3 regions of the Actinoplanes sp. NPDC000266 genome follow, and region 1 is predicted to be linked to each of the others. Evidence: riboswitches for the same ligand, from Rfam matches in the RefSeq annotation. Region 1 holds a riboswitch; each other region holds the start of a gene.
The links. Region 1 has a riboswitch for cyclic di-AMP ahead of ACFY36_RS01755 (C40 family peptidase). Riboswitches for the same ligand answer to the same signal wherever they lie in the genome.

Region 1 (7,055 bases):
ACGTCGTGCCTCTGCCATTGGGCTACGAGGACATGTGATTCGTAGACCCGACCGGGATCGAACCGGCGTCTCCGCCTTGAGAGGGCGACGAGCGTTCCACTGCTCCACGGGTCCATCAAAAACAAAAAGGCCGCCTTCCCCGAATCGGGAGGCGGCTTTTGAAGCCGGGCGTCAGACGACGCCTCCCGATGGCGCGAGCCGGCCGAACTGCTCCTCGAGGACGCAGTCAGCCACCGCCGGCAGCGGATGCCGCGGTTCGGGGGCGAGATAACTGCGAATCATCGGAAGCTCCTGAGCGAATCATTGGCGCCGGTACTGAGGACTGTCGGTGCTGAGGACCAAGGTAGGGCCCTCGCCGAGGGCCGGCAAACGTATTTACGAGTTTCAGGCCGGCGCCCGGGGGAACGGAGACGGCCCGTGGAGAGCGGACAACTCATCGCGGGGCGGTACCGGCTCGGCGAGCAGCTCGGCCGCGGCGGCATGGCTGTCGTGTGGCGGGCCGACGACGAGGTGCTGGGCCGTGAGGTGGCGGTGAAGGTGCTGTCGCCCTCGCTCGCCGGCGATCCCGAGCTGCGCCGGCGGATCCGGGACGAGGCGCGGGCGGTGGCGCGGCTGCGTCATGTGAACGTGGTCGCGGTCTACGACTACGGCGAGTTCGCCGACTCCGGGCACACCCTGTCGTTCGTCGTGATGGAGCTGGTGGACGGCCGGACCCTGGCCGACATGCTCACCGGCGGGCGGCTCCCGTGGCAGGTCGCCGTGCTGATCGGCGCTCAGGTGGCGGCCGCGCTGGCCGCGGCGCACGCCGACGGCATCGTGCACCGCGACGTGAAGCCGGCGAACATCATGGTCACCGGCAGCGGCGTGAAGCTGGTCGACTTCGGCATCTCGGCCACGGTCGGCGTGCTCGACGGCCAGGACGGCCAGGTGCTGGGCACGCCCGCCTACCTCGCGCCGGAGCGCATCGCGGGCGGGCCGGTCCGTCCGGCCACCGACGTGTACGCCCTCGGCCTGCTGCTCCATCTGGCCCTGGCCGGCCGGATGCCCTGGGACGCCTCGACGGTGACCCAGATGGTGCGGGCGCACGTCTACGCGAAACCGGACCCGCTGCCGCCGATCGCCGGTCTTCCTTCCGAGGTACGCCGGCTGGTCGCGCGCTGCCTGACGAAGAACGCCGCCGACCGCCCCAGTTCGATCGAGGTCTCGGAGGTGCTCGGCGAACTCGCCGGCCTGCCGTCGGCAACGCTGCTGCGCGGCGCGGCCGGCCCGACGATGCAGCTGGCCGCCGCTCGCGCCCGCCGCCGGCCGACGGTTGCCGCCATCAGCCAGCCCACGGCAGCCGCCGGTAGTCAGCCCACGGATCCCGCCCACCGCCAGCCAACGGTTGCCGCCAGCAGAAAGCCCACGGCTCTCGCGCGCCGGCGCAGCCGGAAGGGACTCATCGCCGCCGGCGTGGTCGCCGGATTGCTCACGGCAGGCGGCGCCTGGTGGGCGGACAGCGGTCCGGAGCAGCCGGCCCAGGCCGCAGGCGCGCCGGCCGCATCGGCAACCTCGCCTGCCGCCGAGAAAGCCACCGAGAAAGCCACCGAAAAGGCGCACGGACCGGCCACCGAAAAGACGCACGGGACGGCCACCGAGAAGGCCACCGACACGGCCAACCGGCCCGGGTCCGAACGGCCGGTTGCCGCTCCGGGCCGGGCCACCATCCGTACGATCTCCATCGCTGCCGCCCCGAAGGCTGACAGCAAGGCCAAGCCGCAGCCGAAGGCGAAGGCGCCGAAGAAGGCCGCCGCACCCGCGCCCAAGAAGAAGCCCCACGCGAAGCCCGGCAAGAAGTGACCGTTTGAGGTTCGCCGGGCAAGGTACTTGCATGAGCATGGAATATCGCACGCTTGGGCGCAGCGGATGCGCCGTCTCGTCGCTCTGCCTGGGAACGATGACCTTCGGTAACGAATCCGACGAAAAGGTGTCGCACGCCCAGCTCGACCTCTTCACCGAGGCCGGCGGCACCTTCGTCGACACCGCGGACGTCTACTCGGCCGGTGAGTCGGAGCGGATCATCGGGCGCTGGCTGGCCTCCCGGCCGGCCGATGTCACCGAGGCCGTCGTTCTCGCCACCAAGGGCCGCTTCCCCATGGCCGACGACCCCAACGGCGCCGGGCTGTCCGCCCGGCACCTCACCCGGGCCCTCGACGCCTCCCTGACCCGGCTCGGGGTCGAGGCCGTCGACCTCTATCAGGCCCATTCGTGGGATCCGATGACTCCGCTCGAGGAGACGCTCCGGGCCCTCGACGGGTTCGTCCGGGCCGGGAAGATCCGCTACTACGGCTTCTCCAACTTCACCGGCTGGCAGCTCACCAAGGTGGTCGCCCTGGCCCGCGAGCTCGGCCTGGTCGGCCCGGTCACCCTGCAGCCCCAGTACAACCTGCTGGTGCGCGAGATCGAGTACGAGGTCGTCCCGGCCTCGCTCGACGCCGGCATCGGCCTGCTGCCCTGGAGTCCGCTCGGTGGTGGCTGGCTGACCGGGAAGTACCAGCGCGATCAGCGCCCGACCGGCGCCACCCGTCTCGGTGACAACCCGGAGCGGGGCATGGAGGCGTACGACCGCCGCAATGTCGCCCGCACCTGGGACGTGGTCGAGGCCGTGCAGCGGATCGCCGAGGACCGTGGTGTCTCGATGGCCGAGGTGGCGCTGGCCTGGGTGACCGATCGTCCCGCCGTCACGTCGACCATTCTGGGCGCCCGCACCCTCGACCAGCTGGAGGCCAATCTTCGCGCGGCCGGGCTGCACCTCACCGCCGAGGAGGCCGCGGCCCTCGACGAGGCGAGCGATCCGCGGCCGAACGACTACCCGTACGGCCCGCTCGGCATCAACCAGCGGAGCAGGACTTTCTAGCCCCGCATTGAGAAGCTTCGATCGTCGGGTTACCGTTCGGGAGCGCTCCCAAACTCCCCGGAAGGAAGCCACCGTGCGTATCCCCCGATCGACCTTCGCCGCCGCGGCGGTCGCGTGTGCCACCGCCGCGGCCGCCGTCGGCATCAGCGCCGGCACCGCCAGCGCCGGAACCCTGTCCGGCGCCCTCTACCGCGATCCCGACACCGCCGTCGCGCGCTGGGTCGCCGCCAACCCCAACGATTCCCGTACGGCCCTGATCAGCTCCCGCATCGCCGGCCAGCCGGCCACGCGCTGGCTGTCCAACTTCAACGTCAACACCGTTCAGGCCGAGGTTTCCTCGTACGTCGGCGCGGCCTCCGCCGCCGGCCAGGTACCGGCGCTGACCCTGTACGGGATCCCGAACCGCGACTGCGGCGGCGCCAGCGCCGGCGGCGCGCCCGATCTGACCCAGTACCAGACGTGGATCACCAACATCGCCGCCGGCCTGGCCGGGCGGACCACGCTGATCATGCTCGAGCCCGACTCGATCGCCCTGCAGACCTGCCTCAGCGCGAGCGAGCTCACCGCCCGCAACCAGGCGCTGGCCACCGCGACCCGCACCCTGAAGGCGGCCGGCGCCAAGGTCTATCTGGACGGCGGCCACTCGGCGTGGAACACCGCCGCCGACCAGGCGGCCCGGCTGGCCAACGCGGGCGTGGCCGACGGCGACGGTTTCTACACCAACGTCTCGAACTTCCAGTCCACCGCGAACGAGACCGCGTTCGGCCGCTCGGTCCTGAGCGCGCTGTCCGGCCGCGGCATCTCCGGCAAGCGCCAGGTCATCGACACGAGCCGCAACGGCGGCGCGGCCGGCGACTGGTGCGGCGACGACAACACCGACCGCCGGATCGGCCGCTACCCCACGCTCGACACCGGCGACGCGAACATCGACGCCTTCCTGTGGGTGAAGCCCCCGGGCGAGGCCGACGGCTGCCGGTACGCGGCTGGATCGTTCCAGCCCGACCTGGCCGCCAGCCTGGCCACCGGAGCACCGCTCCCGCCGACCACCGGCCCCACCACCCCGCCGACCACCCCGCCGACGACCCCTCCGACCACGACCCCTCCCACCACGACCCCTCCCACCACGGCGCCCCCGACCACTCCCCCGCCGGCCGGCGCGTGCGGCGCGACCTACGTGACGACGAGCTCCTGGCAGGGCGGCTTCCAGGGCAAGGTCACCGTCAAGGCCGGCGGCAGCGCGGTCACCAGCTGGTCGGTCTCCTGGACCCTGGCCTCCGGCCAGTCGATCAGCCAGGTCTGGAGTGGCAACCTCTCGATGAACGGCTCACTGGCGACCGTCCGCAACGCCGCCTGGAACGGCTCCCTCGCCCCGGGCGCCACCGCCGAGTTCGGATTCATCGCCTCCGGCCCCACCAGCACACCGTTCATCACCTGCACGGCTTAGCAGGTCCCCACCGCCCACCCCGGCCCGCGCGGCCGGGGTGGGCAATGCCCGCTCCTTTGCCATTTCGCCGAGTTCGGGAGGTTCGGCAACAGGTCAATGCCCGATGAAATTGTGTGCCCTAATTCACATTGCTAAATAAACGGAGAGTAGTCGTACGAATACAGAATGTTTCTGAAATTCTGAATGACCCCGCAAAAAGGACGCCGGCCAGCGTGCCAACTACTGCGAGTGATTCGGCCGCTCGCTGGACAGAATGAAAATCCGGTGTAGCAAGATGGTGCCGGCCACCACGCCGGCTCGTGACGATCGGTTCACGCCGAGCCCTGCCCGGGCCGATCGCCGCGACCGCGAGCAAGCAGGACCACCGCGAAGGCATCCGGGGCAGGGACGGGGGATCCACCATCGGCCCACTCCCCGTGGGCCTCGGGGTGAAGCCGCCCCTGGCGGCCGGGCAACCTTCCCGCCCGAACCCGACAGCTAACCTCGCAGGCGTGCCGGAAGGACTCTCTCCCGTGCACGAACGAAGTTCGGGCCGGTGCCGCATGTCTGCCGGCGCCGGCACCATCGCCCTGTCCCTGGCCGTCGGCCTGCTGATCGCGCCGTCCGGCGCCACCGCGAGCACGAGCACCGCGGTGCGGGTCGAGGCGGCGGCCAAGAAGAAAGTCTCGGTCCGCACCACGTTCACGCCCAGATCGCTGAAGCTGGGCCGGACGGTGAAGATCACGGTCACCTACCGCAACCCGGCCAACGGCGCCGCCGTCACCTCCGGCTCGGTACGGCTCCAGGCGCTTCGCGGCGGCAAGTGGGCCACCTGGGCCGTACGGAAACTGAACAGCAAGGGCACGGTCAGCTTCACCTCAGCGCCGAGGGTGACCGGGCACTTCCGTACGGCGTACACCGGCAATGGGGTTTTCGCCGGTCACACCGGCCGCGCCTTCAAGGTCACCGTGATCAAGCCGGCGCCGAACAAGGCCGGGCGGATCCTGGCCGAGGCGCGGAAACACGTCGGCAAGCTCTATCTGTACGGCGCCGCCGGCCCCAACCGGTTCGACTGCTCCGGCTACACGATGTACGTCTACCGCAAGTCGATCGGCGTCAAGCTGCCGCACAAGGCCGATTCGCAGCAGCGGTACGGCCGTGGGGTCAGCAAGAGCGCCAAGCAGCCCGGTGATCTGCTCATCTCGCGCCGGGGGTCGTACGGCTACCACGCCGCCATCTACGCCGGCAACGGCTACATGTACGACTCGCCCCACAGCGGCTCGCGCATCAGCAAGCGCAAGATCTTCAGCGCGAACTACGTCGTACGCCGGTTCTAAAGATTGCGGCGTACGACGGTGACGCCGCACGCCAGAAGGAAGAACAACGCCACTGTGCCCATCCGGAGCCAGGGTGTGTCGGTGATCTTGCGATCGGTGCCGATGGAGACGCTGATGGCGAGGTTGGCCGCGAACATGACACCGAGGAAGACGGTGATGAGCCGCTCGGCCGTGGTCCACCGTGACCAGTAGGCCCACGCGCCGAGCACGGTGCCGAACAGGAAGAGCGCCGAGACGAGGATGAACGGGATGGCCAGGCGCCATCGCATCATCGGGCTCATCGGCGCTCTTCCCCACCATCGGCCAGCCGGCGGGCCTCGCGCTCGTACCGGGCACGATCCTCGGCGGTCAGGTCCCGCTGCGACTTGGCGAAGGCGGCGGCCAGACCCTGCGCGTGCCACGGATTGTTCGCGGCCTCGCGCAGGCCGGCCTCGCCGGACAGCACGGTACGGGCGAGGGAGCCCATCGCGTCGTCCCTGCCCCGGGTGTCGGCCAGGTGGCGCAGGACCGCGCGGGCCAGGGGCTCGTCGGCGATGCCGCCGCTCATAGGATCCTCCTCAGTAGCCGGCGGGGTGATGGTACGGGGCGACGGACGGCAGGTCCTTCACGGCGATGTCGGCCTTCACCGCGCCGATCGAACCGGCGATCAGCTTGATCATGTCCTCGGTCTTGCCGTAGAAGTCCGAGATGTGCTTGTACAGGTCGTACGCCTGCCACGTGTAGTAGGCGGCGACGCTGTACCCGGCCAGCGCGCCGATCCCGGTCTCGATCAGCGCGGTGCCCACGGCCGAGGCCGCGTTGATGATGATGAGCAGGTCGATCAGATCGGTGATCAGCCCCGCGACCACGTCGACCAGTTTCTTCACCGCCTCGGCGGCCTGAAGGTAGAGCTGTTTGTACTGCCCGCAGGCGTCGTTGAGCGCGGCCGCCGCGAGCCCCAGCTGCAACTGGAACTCCTGCTCGGCCTCGGCCGCCCGCCCACGCCAGACACTGGGCACGTCCTGGGCCCCGGCGAGAAGGTTGGCGCCCAGATCACGCGAGGCGGCCCCGATGTGGCCCATCGCCATGGCACAGTGCGTGTACGCCTTCCAGTCCCCGCCGACGTCCTTGGCCCACCCTTCGAGCGGGTCGAAGCTGAACAGCCAGATGCTGATCTGCCGAAGCCACGCCGCCGGGCTGACCAGATCGGCCAGCGGATTGATCGACCACATCTCGATCCCGACCGCGTACTCCGGATTGGTCAGCCGCGCCGTGGGCTCCCCGACATCGGCGAAAGCGGCGTGCGCGTCGGGCCGCTGCCGGCCAAGCATTTCTCCGACGTACGCCACGTCCTTCGCCCCCGGATAGGAGGCGTCCACCCGCGCGGCCGCACCCTGATCGGCCCGCGCGTAGTCGTTCT
Region 2 (7,055 bases), on a different contig from region 1:
GGCAAGCTCTCCGACCTGTACGGCCGACGGCCGTTCTTCCTGTTCGCCATCGGCATCTTCGTCGTCGGCTCCATGCTCTGCGGTCTCTCCCAGAACATGTACGAGCTGGCCGCGTTCCGCGCGATCCAGGGCATCGGCGCCGGCGGCCTCATGTCGCTGGCGCTGGCCATCATCGGCGACATCGTGCCGCCCCGCGAGCGCGCCAAATACCAGGGCTACTTCCTGGCCGTCTTCGGCACCGCGAGCGTGCTCGGCCCGATCCTGGGCGGCTTCTTCGCCGGCGCCGACACCATCCTGTGGGTCGACGGCTGGCGCTGGGTCTTCTACCTGAACGTCCCGATCGGCATCGCGGCCATGGCCGTCGTGGCCCGGGTGCTGCACCTGCCGCACACCCGCGTCGACCACCGCATCGACTGGCCCGGGGCGCTCACCCTGATCATCGGCCTCGTCCCGCTGCTGACCGTCGCCGAGCAGGGCCGCGACTGGGGCTGGGACTCCGGCCGCGCCTTCGCGTGCTACATCATCGGCGCCCTCGGCCTGATCGGCTTCGTCCTGGCCGAGCGCGCCTACGGCGACGAGGCGCTGCTGCCGATCCGCCTGTTCCGCAACCGCACCATCGCGGTCGGCGCCACGTCCAGCACGATCCTCGGCATGGCCATGTTCGGCGGCCTGATGACCGTCCCGCTGTACCTGCAGATCGTGAAGGGCTCCTCGGCCACCATGGCCGGCCTGCAGATGATCCCGTTCGTCTTCGGCATCATGTCCGGCTCGATCATCTCCGGCCAGCTCATCGCCCGGACCGGCCGCTACCGCATCTTCCCGATCATCGGCAGCACGCTGATGGTGGCCGCGCTGGCCCTGTTCGCGACGATCGGCGCCGACACCCCGCTCTGGCGCACCATGCTGATCATGGTGCTGATGGGCCTGGGCCTGGGCGGCAACATGCAGCCCATGATCACCGCGGTGCAGAACGCGGTCTCCCCGCGCGAGATCGGCGTCGCCACCAGTTCGGTGACGTTCTTCCGCTCGATGGGCGGCACGCTGGGCACCGCCATCTTCCTGTCGGTCCTGTTCAACGTCCTGCCCGGCAAGATCAGCGACGCCTTCACGGCGGCCCGCGCCACGCCCGAGTTCCAGCAGGCCCTGGCCGACAACCCGGCCCAGGCACAGACCCTCCAGCAGGCCACGGCCGGCGGCGGCGACCTCAGCGACACGTCGTTCCTGACCAAGCTGTCGGACGTGATCGCCCACCCGTTCAAGGAGGGCTTCTCCGACGGCATCCAGGTGGTCTTCCTGCTGGCCCTGGCCGTCATGGTGATCGGCCTGATCGTCGTCTTCTTCCTGCCCGAGATCCCGCTGAGCCTCCGCTCGGCCCAGCAGCAGCGCGCCGACGACATCCTCGCCGCCGAGAACAGCGACGGCGTCCCCGGCGAGGTGGGCGCCGGCCCTCTTCGCGACAAAGCAGACACTTCAGATTCAACAGCCGTACCCGCCGGCAAGGACAAAGGCTGACCCCCAAGGTCAAGATCCGGATGTCGTAGCGGGGTGGTGGGTACAGACCGCAACTCCCGTCGAGGGCCCGGGCGGGGCGAGCAGGGCGCTGCGCGCCCAGAACGCTCACCCCACCCGGGCGACCTGCGTGAGTGGTCACCCTCAAAAACCACAAAACCGGCGCGCTCGGCAGCCTGTGGACAACCGCGATCCGTCCCAGGCCGGGGCAGTAGCGTTGCGGCATGGCTGTTGTGAAGATCAACGCGATTGACGTTCCCGAGGGCGCCGGCCCCGAGCTGGAGAAGCGCTTCGCCGCGCGACAGGGCGCCGTGGAAAACGCGCCCGGCTTCCTGTCGTTCGAGCTGCTGCGCCCGGTGGCCGGCGAGACCCGCTACTTCGTCTACACCCGCTGGGAAACCGAAGAGGCCTTCCAGGCCTGGTCGGCCGGCAGCGGCCGCGCGGCCCACTCGGGAGAGCGCGCGAAGCCGGTAGCCAGCGGCGCCTCCCTCCTGGAGTTCGACGTCGTCCAGCACGTCGAAAAGGCCTGAGGCCAAGCAGCGGCGAGAGGGCCTGACCGGGCAAGCACCGTCGAGAAGCCTGACAGTCAGGCGAAGCCCACAGGCCTGACGGTCAGGCGAAGCCCAGAAGCCTGACAATCAGGCGAAGCCCACAGGCCTGACGGTCAGGCGTTGCGGGCGGCCGCTGTCACGAGGCGGTCGGCTACGGCCTGGCGGTCCAGGCCCAGGCGCTGGGCGGTGTCGCGGAGGACGTCGTGTGCCTCGCGGACTCCGCAGCCCCGCTGGGCGATGATGACGCCGACGGCGTGGTCGATGGTGGCGCCGGCGCTCAGGGACTCGCGGCGGCGCAGCTCGTCCAGCAGGACCTCGGCCTGATTGGCCAGGGCCATGGCGGTCAGCAGACGGTCGGGGCCGGGGGCGCCGGGCTCGTCGAAGTACAGGCTGAGCGCGCCCACCTCGGCCCGGGGCAGATCGAGGGGTACGGCGGCGACCGCCCGTACGCCCTCGGCCCGGGCCGCCTCGGTCAGTTCGGGCCAGCGCTGGTCGTCGGCCAGGTCGGGGACGGTGACGAGGGTCCGCGTGCGTGCGGCCTCGAGGCCCGGCCCGGGGCTGCCCTGCGCGTACTGGAGGGCGTCCACAGCTTCGCCCGCGAGGCCGTGGCCGGCCTGGGTCACGGGGGCGCCCTCGCCGATCAGGGCGACCGAGCAGCGGATCGTGCCCGGCACCGCGCCCACGGTGAAGCCGGTCAGCCTCTCCAGGGCGGCGGTGAAGCCCTCGGCCGAGAGCAGCAGCGCCGACAGCTCGTGCAGCAAGCCCGCCAGTTCCAAGGGGTGCGGGCCGGCCGGGGGCGCGGGTGTGCGCGTACGCCCGGGCCGGGTCAGCACTCGGGCGGGGCCACGCTGCGGGGACGAAACCCGGCGATTTGGGGCAGGCACGCGGGGCATCCTGCCATGAGCATCGAAGAACACGTAAGTCTTGTGCCTCTACCGGGTGGTTTCGCCGGTCTGGGCGGCCTGTCCCGAACTGCGCCGCTCCAGGAACGAGTCCGGCGCCGCCCCGGGGTCGTCCTCGCGCTCGTCGGAGTCGGCGAGGATGGCTTCCGCCTGCACCTGCGGGTCCGCGCTTCCGCCGCCCGCCCGCTCCTCGGGGAGCAGATCGGCGGCGCGCTGCCCGATCCGGTCATCAGTCATAAGAGATCAAGTACCCATGGAACCCGCGCCCTCAAACAAAGGTGCGCCGCCCCCGGCGGACCGGGGACGGCGCGATGTCGGTGTGCAGGTCGCCTCGCGGCGAGTGGCTCATCACGGCTCCAGCCGAACGGTATTCCGTGAAGGCAATGGGTGAGGCCCGGGGACACTGGGCACACCGACATCTGCTCTCAACGGTCGGATCGCCGGCATGATTCCGTTAGGGGATGTGACGCCGGTCACAGCGTTTGTGGCGGCATGCGGCGGGTAGTCCTCGGGCCGTGAGCGATGACTTCCGTGAGCTGGACGCCTTCCTGGACGACGCCTTCGACGCGCAGGAGCGGCTGAGCAGCGCCGACCTCCAGCGCCGGGCGATCGCGGCCGATCTGCCGGCCACCGCCTTGACGCGGATCGACGCGCTGCCGGAGGGCGAGTACGCCCAGGACGAGGCGGCCGAGGCGCTGCGGATTCTCGAAGTCTGACAAGTCCCGTACGAGCCAAGGAGGGCGCGGACATGGAGCCGATCGGGGATCCGGACGAGCAGGAGGATTTCGCGGCCGAGCACGACGACACGGCCGTGGACGAGGAGATCACCGCGGATCGGGACGACAGCGAGACCGAGAGCCCTCAGGGGTGGTCCGGTCTCGACCGGGACGGACCACCCTGAGGGGACTCAGTCCTCTTCCGCGGCGTGCTTGGCGATGTCGTAGGCCATCTGAAGGAAGTCCGAGACCGCGGTGGCGGTCAGCGTCGTCGCGGCCAGGCGGGTCAGGCGCGGAGCCAGGACCAGGCCGCCGGTCAGGCCGGTGGCCACCCAGACCGCCAGGCAGAACGGGCACGTGATGAGCTCGCCGATGCCGTGCTTCAGGGAGCTGTGGTGGTCGCGGACCTCCTCGTTGAGCTCCGCCGCCCCGGCCGGCTCGGTGTACCGGGTGAACGGCGCCCTCAGCGGGCTGGTGACCGAGTCCTTGGCGATCAACCGGCTCAGCTTGTGGGTGGCGATCGACAACAGCGCCACGTCGCCCAGGGAGGGACGTTCCGGCGCGGGCTTCCCGGTGACCTTCGCGGCCGCGGCGAGACTCGCGGCCAGGGCGCCGAAAGCGCCCATGGCGGCCAGATATCCGGCGAGCGGCCGGTGTTCGTGGGGGGCGTACGACTGGCCGACGCGCGCCAGCCGGGCGCGCAGCGTCTCGGTCAAGGGGTTCTCCTAGCTAGAAGTCCTGGGTCAGCCGGTCCGGGTCGACCTCGCGGCCGGGATAGCGGGCCATGTATTCGGTCTCCAGCTCCGCGGTCCGCTTGAAGTGGTTGGCCAGGGCCGCGTCGGGGCCGTGGCGAAGGGTGGCGAACCGCGTGCGATAGAGGCTGGACAGCTCGCGGAAGAGGTCCTCGTCCGCGAGACCCGCTGGATCGATCCCGTTCTCCATGAGGGGACGGTTGCCCATGCGGGCGGAGGTCAAACCCGCGCCGGTACGCTCAAGGGCATGAAGGGCCTGTGGACTCCGGCGTGGATCGCCCGGCACGTCCTGGCGCTGGTCCTGTTCTTCGGGTGCCTGGTGCTGGGCTGGTGGCAGTTCAGCCGCGCGACCGGTGGAAACGCGATCAGCTGGGGCTACATGTTCGAGTGGCCGGTCTTCGCGGGCTTCGTCGTCTTCCTCTGGTGGCGCGAGGTGCAGCTGGCCCGGCGCAAGCTCGACCCGGCGCGGGCCGGCGAGCCGGAGCCCGAGAGGCTCCCAGGTACGGCTGTTACCGTCGGCCGGCCGGTCCGGGTGGCCGTGCGTCCCGCCGCGGACGCCGACGACGCCGAGACGACCGCCTACAACGACTATCTGGCCTGGTTGAACGAACATCCGGGCGCCCGCCCGGGCGACTACCCCGGCCGGAAATAGAGACAGAAGAAGGACGTGCCACTGTGCAGGGTGCCCTGACCCGCTACCGGATCATCGCCTACATCGTCGGCGTGGGGCTGCTCGCGCTCGTGGTGGTCGGCATGCCGCTGAAATACCTGGCCGACAACGACACCGTGGTCGCGGTGGTCGGCCCGGCGCACGGCTTCCTCTTCATGGTCTACCTCGTCCTCACCTTCGACCTCTCGCGCCGGGCCGGCTGGGAGTTCCCGCGCATGGTCGCCGTGATGCTGGCCGGCACCATCCCGTTCCTGTCCTTCTGGGTCGAGCGCAAGGTGAGCAAGCAGTGGATTCCGCAGCGTGAGGCGGAGCTTGCGAATAGTCCGGCTTGAGAGGCAGCATCAACACATTGTCCTTGCCGAATGACTATGTGTTATCGGGATCAATGACGCAAAGCGGTACGCAGTCTTAAATCACTCTGTGACCGCTTGCATTTGATGTTTCCCCCGATAAGTTAATGCGGTTGGTCCGGTCCGCAGCCACTCCCCTCGGTGGCGCCGGCCAGCGCCGCCCAATCCTTCGCGGCGACGCCCCGCTCTCCCCCGAGCGGATCGCGGCCCGTGACGGAGCCGGGGAACCGCGTATTTGGGGTGAATCCGCGAAACTGCGGTAGCGCCTTCTTCCAGCGCGAACCCGACAGCTAACCCGGTAGGCGGCCAAGCGGAAGAAAGGCCACTAAACCGGTGCCACACCTCCGTACGAGGCTTCGGGTGCTCGCCGTCGCGGCCATGGCAGTCGCGATGACCGGGTCTCTGGCGACAGCCGCCCACGCGGCTCCGTCCACGAGCGAGCTCACCAAGAAGATCGAGGCGGCGTCCAACCAGCTCGAGGACATCACCGAGAACTACAACAAGATGAACATCAGCCTGAAGAAGACGATCGCGGACGAGAAGAAGCTCGCGGCGTCTCTGGCTCCCGCCCAGGCGGCGCTCAAGACCGCGAGTGCCCGGGTCGGCACTCTCGCCGCGACGTCGTACATGCAGGGCCGGGTCGGGCCGATGACCGCGCTGCTGTCCGGTGAAGGGCAGGACGACCTGGTCGACAAGATCAACTACCTCGACCAGATCTCGCGGGCCAACCAGCGGGACATCGACTCGTACACCGAGGCGACCCAGAACTTCAGCGCCCGTCAGGCCGCCCTCAAGGCCACCCAGGCCAAGCAGACCGCTCAGGTCAACGCGCTGGCCGCCCGCAAGACGACCATCCAGAAAGACATCAAGAAGCTGATGGCCATGCGCACCGAGGCCTACGGCCAGGCGCAGGAGTCCACCTCGAAGTACACGGGCACGGTTCCCAACCTGCCGGGCTCGGCCGGCAAGGCGGTCGCCTTCGCCTATAACCAGCTCGGTGAGGCGTACGAGTTCGGCGCGGACGGCCCCGGCACCTGGGACTGCTCGGGCCTGACCTCCGGCGCGTGGGCCGCGGCGGGCAAGTCGCTGCCGCACAACACCGAGGCCCAGTGGGGCGTGGTCGCCCACATCAGCCGATCCCAGCTGCAGGCCGGCGATCTGGTGTTCTACCGAAGTCTCGGGCACGTGGCGATCTACGTGGGCGGCGGCATGATCATCCATGCTCCGCACACCGGATCGGTGGTCAAGAAAGTCTCGATCGACATCATGTCGCCGTACGGCTACGGGCGCGTCAAGTAGCGTCAGGCACAGCAAAGGCCGGTACCCCGATCGGGTACCGGCCTTTCGTGTCTAGTGAGCGGGGGGAATTTGTCAGGCGGCCTGGAGGCCCTCGGCCCGGGCCAGCTCGCGGAGCCGGCCGAGCGCCTGGATCTCGAGCTGGCGGATGCGCTCACGGCTGAGCGAGAAGCGCGAGGCCACCTCGGTCAGCGAGTGCTCGCGGCCGTCCTCGAGGCCGTAACGGGCCCGCATGATGCCGGCCGAACGGTCGTCGAGGTGGTTGAGCAGACCCTCGATGCGCTGACGCTCGAGCGCGGTGAGAACGAT
Region 3 (7,055 bases), on a different contig from region 1:
CTGCTGCGCGACAACCCCGAGACCGCACGCGTCATCTACATCAACGCACCACGGATGGAGACCCGCCGCCGCGGAGTGCTCCGAGAAGACGCCCACTTCCTGGCGGCTTTGCTGAGCCCGGTACGCCCACCTCAGGACCAGGACAGGTACGACCGCACGCTGCTGGCCCTGGTCGCCGGAGTCAGCGAGGTCATCATCGACTGGATCACCCACGGCATGCCCGGCGACCCCGACCAGCTGGCCGACCACTTGACCACGATCGCGGTGGCCCTGGCCGAAAGTCTGTAATGGGAGCCCTTCAGCTTGGCTTTCGGCCCACGATGACGGTGCGGGTGGCTCGGACGACCAGGTCGTCCCGGCTCTTGATGCCGGCCACGATGGTGTCGAGGGCCGTCAGGTCGGCGGCGGGGAGGCGGTCGTCCATGCGGCCCCGGGCGCGGCCCAGCGAGATCTCCGCGTAGCGGCCCGTCGCGGCGGGCAGGGGCGGGCGCAGGTCGATGTCGAAGCGGCGGTCGGCCTCGACGGTGAAGCCGGCCTCGGCCAGCAGGGCCGGCCAGTCGGCGTGCATGTGCAGGCCGTGTTCGGCGCGCATCTTGTCGAGTTCCACGTTGAGGCGCGCCTCCAACTCCGCCTCGGGGCCCTCGGGCAGGAAGCTCGGGAACGAGTCGAGCTCGCTGACCACCAGAAGCCCGCCCGGGCGCAGCGCCGCCAGCGCCTGCCGGAGCCCCCGGATCGGCTCGGCCAGGTGGTGCAGCGAGGCCGAGGCCCAGATCAGGTCGGCCGGGCCGAAGTCGGGCCAGGGCTGGTCGAGGTCGGCCCGCACGGTCCGGATGCGGCTGTCGCTGGCCTGGATGTGGGCGAGCATCTCGTCGTCCATGTCGACGGCGACCACCTCGGCCCCGGGCAGGGCGCGCAGGAGCGCGCGGCTGCCGACGCCGGTGCCCGCGCCCAGGTCGATGATCTTCGGCTGGGCCGGGGCCAGCGAGCCGACCCAGGTGATGACCTCGTCGTGATAGTCGCGCAGCACCTCGGCGTCGAGGTCGAGCAGCTCGGCGAAAGCGGTATGTGCCATGTCTCGAAGGTAGCCGCTTCTTGCGCCTGCGACATAGCATCTTGCGTATGACGCAAGACGGTGAGCTGGACTCCCTCGTTCGGCAGCGCATCCGCGGCCTGCGGATCGCCCGCGGCTGGTCGCTCGACGAGCTGGCGGCCCGCTGCTACCTGAGCCCGTCGACGCTCAGCCGCATCGAGACCGGCCACCGGCGGATCGCCCTCGACCAGCTGGCCCCGATCGCCCGGGCCCTCAGCATCACGCTCGACCAGCTCGTGGAGTCGGGCGCCGACGACGACGTGGTGATCCGCCCGCACCGAGACGAGGCCCGCGGCATCACGACGTGGCTGCTCTCCCACGAGAGCAACCAGACCGTGGCCAAGCTGCGCGTCACCCGCACCATGCCGAAGGACCTGCGGGTGCACCCCGGCCGCGACTGGTTCACCGTGCTCTCCGGCACGATCATCCTGCGCCTGGGCGAGCGCACCATCACCGTCCGCGCCGGCGAGGCCGCCTCGTTCTCGACGATGGTCCCCCACGCCTTCGGCGCGCTGGACGGCCCGGCCGAGGTCCTGTGCATCCTCGACCACGAGGGCGAACGCTCCCACCTCCTCAACCATAGTGAGCATCACTGAGGGCCACGCGCGGAGATCTCCACGCCGGCGGCGCGGAGGCGCTCCACGAGCGTGTCGCCGAGAGCGGTGGCCGGGGTCAGGACGCCACCCTCGCCCTTCGGCAGGTCGACGGCCAGGGCCAGGGCGCTCTCGCCCAGCATGATCGCCGTGCCGCCGTATCCGGGATCGCTTTGAGCGCGGAACCGAGCCGTGTAGTAGGCGCCCGTGCTCGTCCGCGCGAACACGTCGCAGGTGAAGTGGCCCTCGTCGGACGACGGCCCCTCCCCTGGTTTTGGCAGCACCCGATCGATCACGTATCGGGTCGGCGGCAGCATCAGACCGGCGACGAGGGCTCCGAAGCCCAGCTTCATCCCGTTCGCGACCACCGGCGACACCAGAGGCGAGGCGCCCACGCTCATCAGTTCGCGATAGCGGAACCCGCGCCCGTAGGCGAAGCCCCGCAGCGCGTTCGTGCGCCGCACGACCCGCGTGTTGTAGGACGCCATGAAGAACGGCGCGAGGGTCCCCCGCAGCGAGGGATGCACCCGGTCGCCCCGCACGGTGGCGACGTCGGACTGCCGGCCCAGGTCGGGCTCGGCGGCCCGGTCCGGGCTCAGTGAGTACGGGCTGGCGGCGATCCGCCTCTTCGACGGATCGCGCTTGATCGTGTCGAGCTGGTGCCGCAGCGAGTCGACCGTGCCGCCGCTGACCCCGCCGCGCAGGCTCGTCACGACCATCGCGGTGTCGGTGAGCTCGCCCGCGCCGTCGCCGCGCACGGCCTCGTTCACGACATGCACGCCGAGGTCGGACGGGATCGAGTCGAACCCGCACGAATGCACGATCCGGGCGCCCGTGCCCCGAGCCACCTCATGGTTGTCGTCAATGCTCTGACGTGCGAAAAGAACCTCCCCGGTGAGGTCGAGATAGTCGGTTCCGGCCTTGGCGCAGGCGTCCACCAATGGCTTGCCGTATTTCGCGTACGGACCCACCGTCGTGACGAGAACCCGCGTCGCCGCCGCGACTCGGGCGACCGCGTCGGCATCACCGGCGTCGGCGACCAGGATCGGCCAATCGACACCGAGCCGGCGTTTCACGGCGTCGAGTTTGCTTTCGGATCGCCCGGCCAGCGCGATCCGGACGCCATCGGGGGAATGCTCGGCCAGATGCCGTGCCACCAGCGCACCGACGAAGCCGGAAGCGCCGTAGACGACGATGTCGTGCTCGGTCATGGTTGCCAATTCTCCAACAAGCCACATGAATGCGCGCGACACGATAACGTCGGTCTCGCCTATTCCTATAAGAATCCGGCCGGCGCCCTTTCGCGGGCGCCGCCGGTCCGTGCGGGCGGAACGCCGAATCCTGCCGCCGCCCGACGGAACACATCATTACGGCATGGAGCGGGGGACCCGAGTTCTTCGGCGCTTTGGCGCGCCTCGGGGTGAAGCCGCGCACGCGCGGCCGGGCACCTCAGCCCGAACCCGACAGCTGACCTCGTAGGCGTGGAGGACTCTCTGTCATGGCACACATGTGCAAACCTGCCCGCGTAACCCTGGGTCTGGCCGCCGCAGTCGTCACTCTGGCCACCCCCGTTACCCCGGCGCTCGCTTCACCCTCAGCCGCCTCGCTCGCGAAGGGCGGCTCGGTCAACTGGGACGCCATCGCCGAGTGCGAATCCGGCGGCAACTGGGGCATCAACACCGGCAACGGCTACTACGGCGGCCTGCAATTCAGCCGCAGCACGTGGCGCTCCCACGGCGGACACCGTTTCGCCCGCACCGCCGACCAGGCATCACGCGCGGAACAAATCCAAATCGCCGAGCTGGTACGCCGTTCCCAAGGCCTGGGCGCGTGGCCTACTTGCGGCCGAAAAGCTTCTTCTACCCGCCAATATCGCAGCACAAACACAGAAGGTCTAGCGGCCAGCCGGACCGCCATCCGCAAATCCACCGCCAAGGCTCCTTCCACAAGGTCATCCACAGGCCGCTACTACGTAGTGCGCCCCGGCGACACCCTCGCTTCAATCGCCGCCAAGGCGAACGTGGAAGGTGGCTGGCGTGCCCTATATCGCCTGAACCGGGCCGCTTTGAACAACCCGCACCGCATCTTCCCGGGCCAGCCCTTGGCCCTGTGAATCACCGTTCCCAGCCGTCGGCGATCTCGCGAAACGCCTGGTCGCCGGCGCCGGGAATCACGACCGCGGAGTCTGGAACTCAGGCTGGTCGAGAACGCGCAGCCAACTGCCGTCGGGCTGTCGGCGGACCACCTGGGCCCGGGCGCCGGAACCGTCGCGGGGAGGCGTGGAGGTCAGCGCCAGGTCACCGCTCAGCAGGGTCGGCAGGGGCTGCTCGGGCTCGAAGGCCGGCATGTGTGGCAACGCTTCCTCCCACATGCGCCGGATGGCGGCACGGCCGACGGTCTGGCGGCCGGGCGGGTAGGCCATCACGGCGTCCTTCTCGTAGAGCAGGGCGAGACCCTCGGCGTCTTTGGCGTTGGCACGCTCGACGAACAGGCGGGTCAGGTCTTCGGGGCGCTGGGCCTTCTCTCGTTCGGTCATGGGTTCAGCCTTCTCGGGGGCGCATGAGAAGTCCAACGCATGGTTTTCATGGGAACTAGAATCCGCGGTTATGGAGCTGCGGCAGCTGGAATACTTCGTCACGGTCGCCGAGGAAGCGAACTTCACCCGGGCCGCGGAAAAGGTGCACATCAGCCAGTCCGGGGTGAGCGCGCAGGTCAAGGCGCTGGAGCATGAGCTCGGGGCGGAGCTGTTCGACCGTTCGGGGCGGGTCGCGCGGCTCACCGAGGCGGGCCTGGCCGCCCTTCCGTACGCTCGGGCCGCGCTGGACGCCGCAGCCGATCTTCGTCAGGCCGTGGACGAGGTGAGAGGGCTGGTCCGCGGGCACGTGACGGTCGGGATGGTGACCGGCTGTGAGGTCACGCCGCTGTTCGCGGGGATCGCCGGTTTCCACGCCGAGCACCCGGGCATCGAGCTCGAGCTGACCGAGGGAGACTCGGACGATCTGGTCGCCGGCGTCCGGGCCGGTGCGATCGACATCGCGCTCGTCGGCCTCGCCGGCGGGCCGCCCGAGCACCTGGCCGCCCACATCATCGTGAGTGAAGGCCTGGTCGCGCTCGTCCCACCGGAGAAGAGCGCGGGAAACGATCGCATCTCGTTGGCCGACCTCATGGCGTACCCCCTCGTCACTCTGCCGCAAGGCACCGGGATCCGTGCCGTTCTCGACGAAGCCTGCGTGGCGGCGAAGTTGATCCCCGACGTGGCGCTGGTCGCGTCGGCGCCCGCGACCGTCGCCGAGCTCGCGGCGCGCGGCATGGGCGTGGCCGTGCTGAGCGAGTCCATGGCCGCCGCGTTTCCGCACCTCAGAGCCCTGCCGATCGATGACGTGGGCATGCCGGCGCTGCTCGCTCTCGTCTGGCGAAAACGGGCGAGCGTAGCGCTCGGCGCCCTGCTTCCGTACCTCCGTAACGCCTTCGCTGTGGATAACCAGGAGGCTGTGGATAACCAGGGGACCCACCTCGCCGAACTGGATAACGTCTCGGCATGACTGACACCCCGCTTCGGCAGAAGCTCCGTGAGGCCCTCCCCGCCGCGATGAAAGCCAGGGACCGGGCCGCTGTCGCGGCCCTGCGGGCGACGCTCGCGGCGATCGACAACGCCGAGGCCGTGTCAACCGAGGGAGGTCCGCCGGAGAGCCTGGCCATCGAGACCTTGCCCGTGGGCGTCGGCGCGACCGAGGTGGCCCGCCGGGTACTGACCGAGGAGGACGTGCGGCGGATCGTCCGGGCCGAGGCGGACGATCGGGAACAGGCGGCCGCCGAATACGCCGGCCTGGGCCGCCCCGAGCGGGCCGAGCAGTTGCGGGCCGAGGCCGGCGCTCTGATCGCCTACCTCTGAGAGAAGGAGTGCTGGATGCGCGCCGCGGGCACCCGCAACGCCTCCAGCTCTTTCCTCGCCGACTCCACCATGGACTCCGGCCCCGACACGTAGAAGTCGTGATGTGACCAGGGACCGTGCGCGGAGACGGCCTCCGCGACGTCCGCCGTGGTGCGCACGATCGTCAGCCAGGGATGGCGATCGGCGAGCCGGTCCAGTGAGCAGCGGTCATAGAAGGCGCCGTCGTTTCGCTCCGCACGGAAGAGGTGGATCCATCGTGTCCGGTTGTATCTCGACAGCTCGTCGATCAGCGCTTTGGCCGGGGCGAGGCCGGTGCCGCCGGTGATGAAGACAAGATCTCTTCGGGAGTACGGGTTGAGCGTCATCGATCCGCGCGGAGCGCCGAGCCGGAGAGTGTCGCCGGGTTTGAGCCGTTCGACGAGGGCGGCCGACACCCCGGACGGCGATCCGGCGCGCACGTGGAACTCGAGCACCCGGTCGTGCCGTGGGGCGTTCGCCATCGAGAACGGCGATGTCTGCCACGGCCGGTACGGGCACTCGATCTCCACGTGCTGCCCGGGCCGGAACGGCATCGCCCGGCGGGTGCGGCACGTGAAGACCACGACGTCGGACCCGCGGCGCTCGTGGGTGAGCACTTCCGCGGGCCACCATTGCGAGGCCGCCACCTGGGAAGCGTTACCGATCACCGGCCCCGGCGCGACGGACACCGAGTGCGAGACGCTAGGCCGTCAGGTCGGACAATTCCACTTCCGGGGAGGCCAGCCGGGCCCGGTCGACGGTGGCGCCCGACCGGATCAGCGCGTCGATCTTGTCGGACACGTCCCAGACGTTGACGTTCATGCCGGCCGCGACCTTCCCGTCGACCAGCCAGAACGCGATGAACTCGCGGCCCGCGAGATCGCCACGGATCACCACCTCGGCGTCGGCCGGCGCGTGGCCGGTGTATTCCATGCCGAGGTCGTACTGGTCGGTGAAGAAGAACGGCAGGCGGTCGTAGACGACGTCCTCGCCGAGCATGGCCCGGGCCGCGACCGGGCCGCTGCGGATCGCCGTGTCCCAGTGCTCCACCCGGATGCGACGGCCCAGCAGCGGATGGTCGATGTTGGCGATGTCGCCGGCCGCGAAGATGTCGGGGTCGCTGCTGGTCAGCTTCGACGAGACGAGCACGCCGTTGTCGACGGCGAGGCCGGCGCCGGTCGCGAGCGAGACATTCGGGGTCACGCCGATGCCGGCCACGACCACGTCGGCCGGCAGGGACGTGCCGTCGGCCAGGCGCACGCCGTCGGCGGTGACCTCGGTGACGTGGGTGTTCATGCGCAGGTCGGTGCCGTTGGCCCGGTGCAGGTCGGCGAAGACCTGGGCGATCTCGTCGCCCAGGATGTGCTGCAAGGGCAGGGCCGACGTGCCGACGACGGTGACCCGCGCGCCCCGGCTGCGCGCGGCGGCGGCCACCTCGAGGCCGATCCAGCCGGCGCCGACC

Region 2: another riboswitch for cyclic di-AMP. It lies ahead of ACFY36_RS45480 (C40 family peptidase); the one in region 1 lies ahead of ACFY36_RS01755 (C40 family peptidase).
Region 3: another riboswitch for cyclic di-AMP. It lies ahead of ACFY36_RS25175 (transglycosylase family protein); the one in region 1 lies ahead of ACFY36_RS01755 (C40 family peptidase).

What each region holds. Positions count from the first base shown of each region.
Region 1 covers NZ_JBIAZI010000001.1:456,803-463,857, reverse strand. The annotation lists tRNA gene ACFY36_RS01780 (tRNA-Leu) at 1-32, opposite strand, end outside; tRNA gene ACFY36_RS01775 (tRNA-Glu) at 43-114, opposite strand; gene ACFY36_RS01770 (serine/threonine-protein kinase) at 418-1,839, shown strand; gene ACFY36_RS01765 (aldo/keto reductase) at 1,877-2,896, shown strand; gene ACFY36_RS01760 (glycoside hydrolase family 6 protein) at 2,970-4,340, shown strand; cyclic di-AMP (ydaO/yuaA leader) riboswitch at 4,696-4,847, shown strand; gene ACFY36_RS01755 (C40 family peptidase) at 4,883-5,656, shown strand; gene ACFY36_RS01750 (hypothetical protein) at 5,653-5,937, opposite strand; gene ACFY36_RS01745 (hypothetical protein) at 5,934-6,203, opposite strand; gene ACFY36_RS01740 (hypothetical protein) at 6,214-7,055, opposite strand, start outside.
Region 2 covers NZ_JBIAZI010000016.1:101,517-108,571, reverse strand. The annotation lists gene ACFY36_RS45530 (MDR family MFS transporter) at 1-1,512, shown strand, start outside; gene ACFY36_RS45525 (antibiotic biosynthesis monooxygenase family protein) at 1,734-2,039, shown strand; gene ACFY36_RS45520 (ANTAR domain-containing protein) at 2,174-2,953, opposite strand; gene ACFY36_RS45515 (hypothetical protein) at 2,993-3,199, opposite strand; gene ACFY36_RS45510 (hypothetical protein) at 3,478-3,678, shown strand; gene ACFY36_RS45505 (hypothetical protein) at 3,711-3,863, shown strand; gene ACFY36_RS45500 (DUF1360 domain-containing protein) at 3,870-4,394, opposite strand; gene ACFY36_RS45495 (DUF6158 family protein) at 4,408-4,638, opposite strand; gene ACFY36_RS45490 (hypothetical protein) at 4,678-5,082, shown strand; gene ACFY36_RS45485 (DUF3817 domain-containing protein) at 5,106-5,432, shown strand; cyclic di-AMP (ydaO/yuaA leader) riboswitch at 5,643-5,770, shown strand; gene ACFY36_RS45480 (C40 family peptidase) at 5,841-6,749, shown strand; gene ACFY36_RS45475 (sigma-70 family RNA polymerase sigma factor) at 6,822-7,055, opposite strand, start outside.
Region 3 covers NZ_JBIAZI010000006.1:203,249-210,303, forward strand. The annotation lists gene ACFY36_RS25155 (TetR/AcrR family transcriptional regulator) at 1-288, shown strand, start outside; gene ACFY36_RS25160 (class I SAM-dependent methyltransferase) at 299-1,072, opposite strand; gene ACFY36_RS25165 (helix-turn-helix domain-containing protein) at 1,120-1,686, shown strand; gene ACFY36_RS25170 (saccharopine dehydrogenase family protein) at 1,680-2,894, opposite strand; cyclic di-AMP (ydaO/yuaA leader) riboswitch at 3,006-3,180, shown strand; gene ACFY36_RS25175 (transglycosylase family protein) at 3,191-3,796, shown strand; gene ACFY36_RS25180 (YybH family protein) at 3,854-4,219, opposite strand; gene ACFY36_RS25185 (LysR family transcriptional regulator) at 4,290-5,225, shown strand; gene ACFY36_RS25190 (GatB/YqeY domain-containing protein) at 5,222-5,575, shown strand; gene ACFY36_RS25195 (FAD-binding oxidoreductase) at 5,566-6,282, opposite strand; gene ACFY36_RS25200 (NAD(P)/FAD-dependent oxidoreductase) at 6,296-7,055, opposite strand, start outside.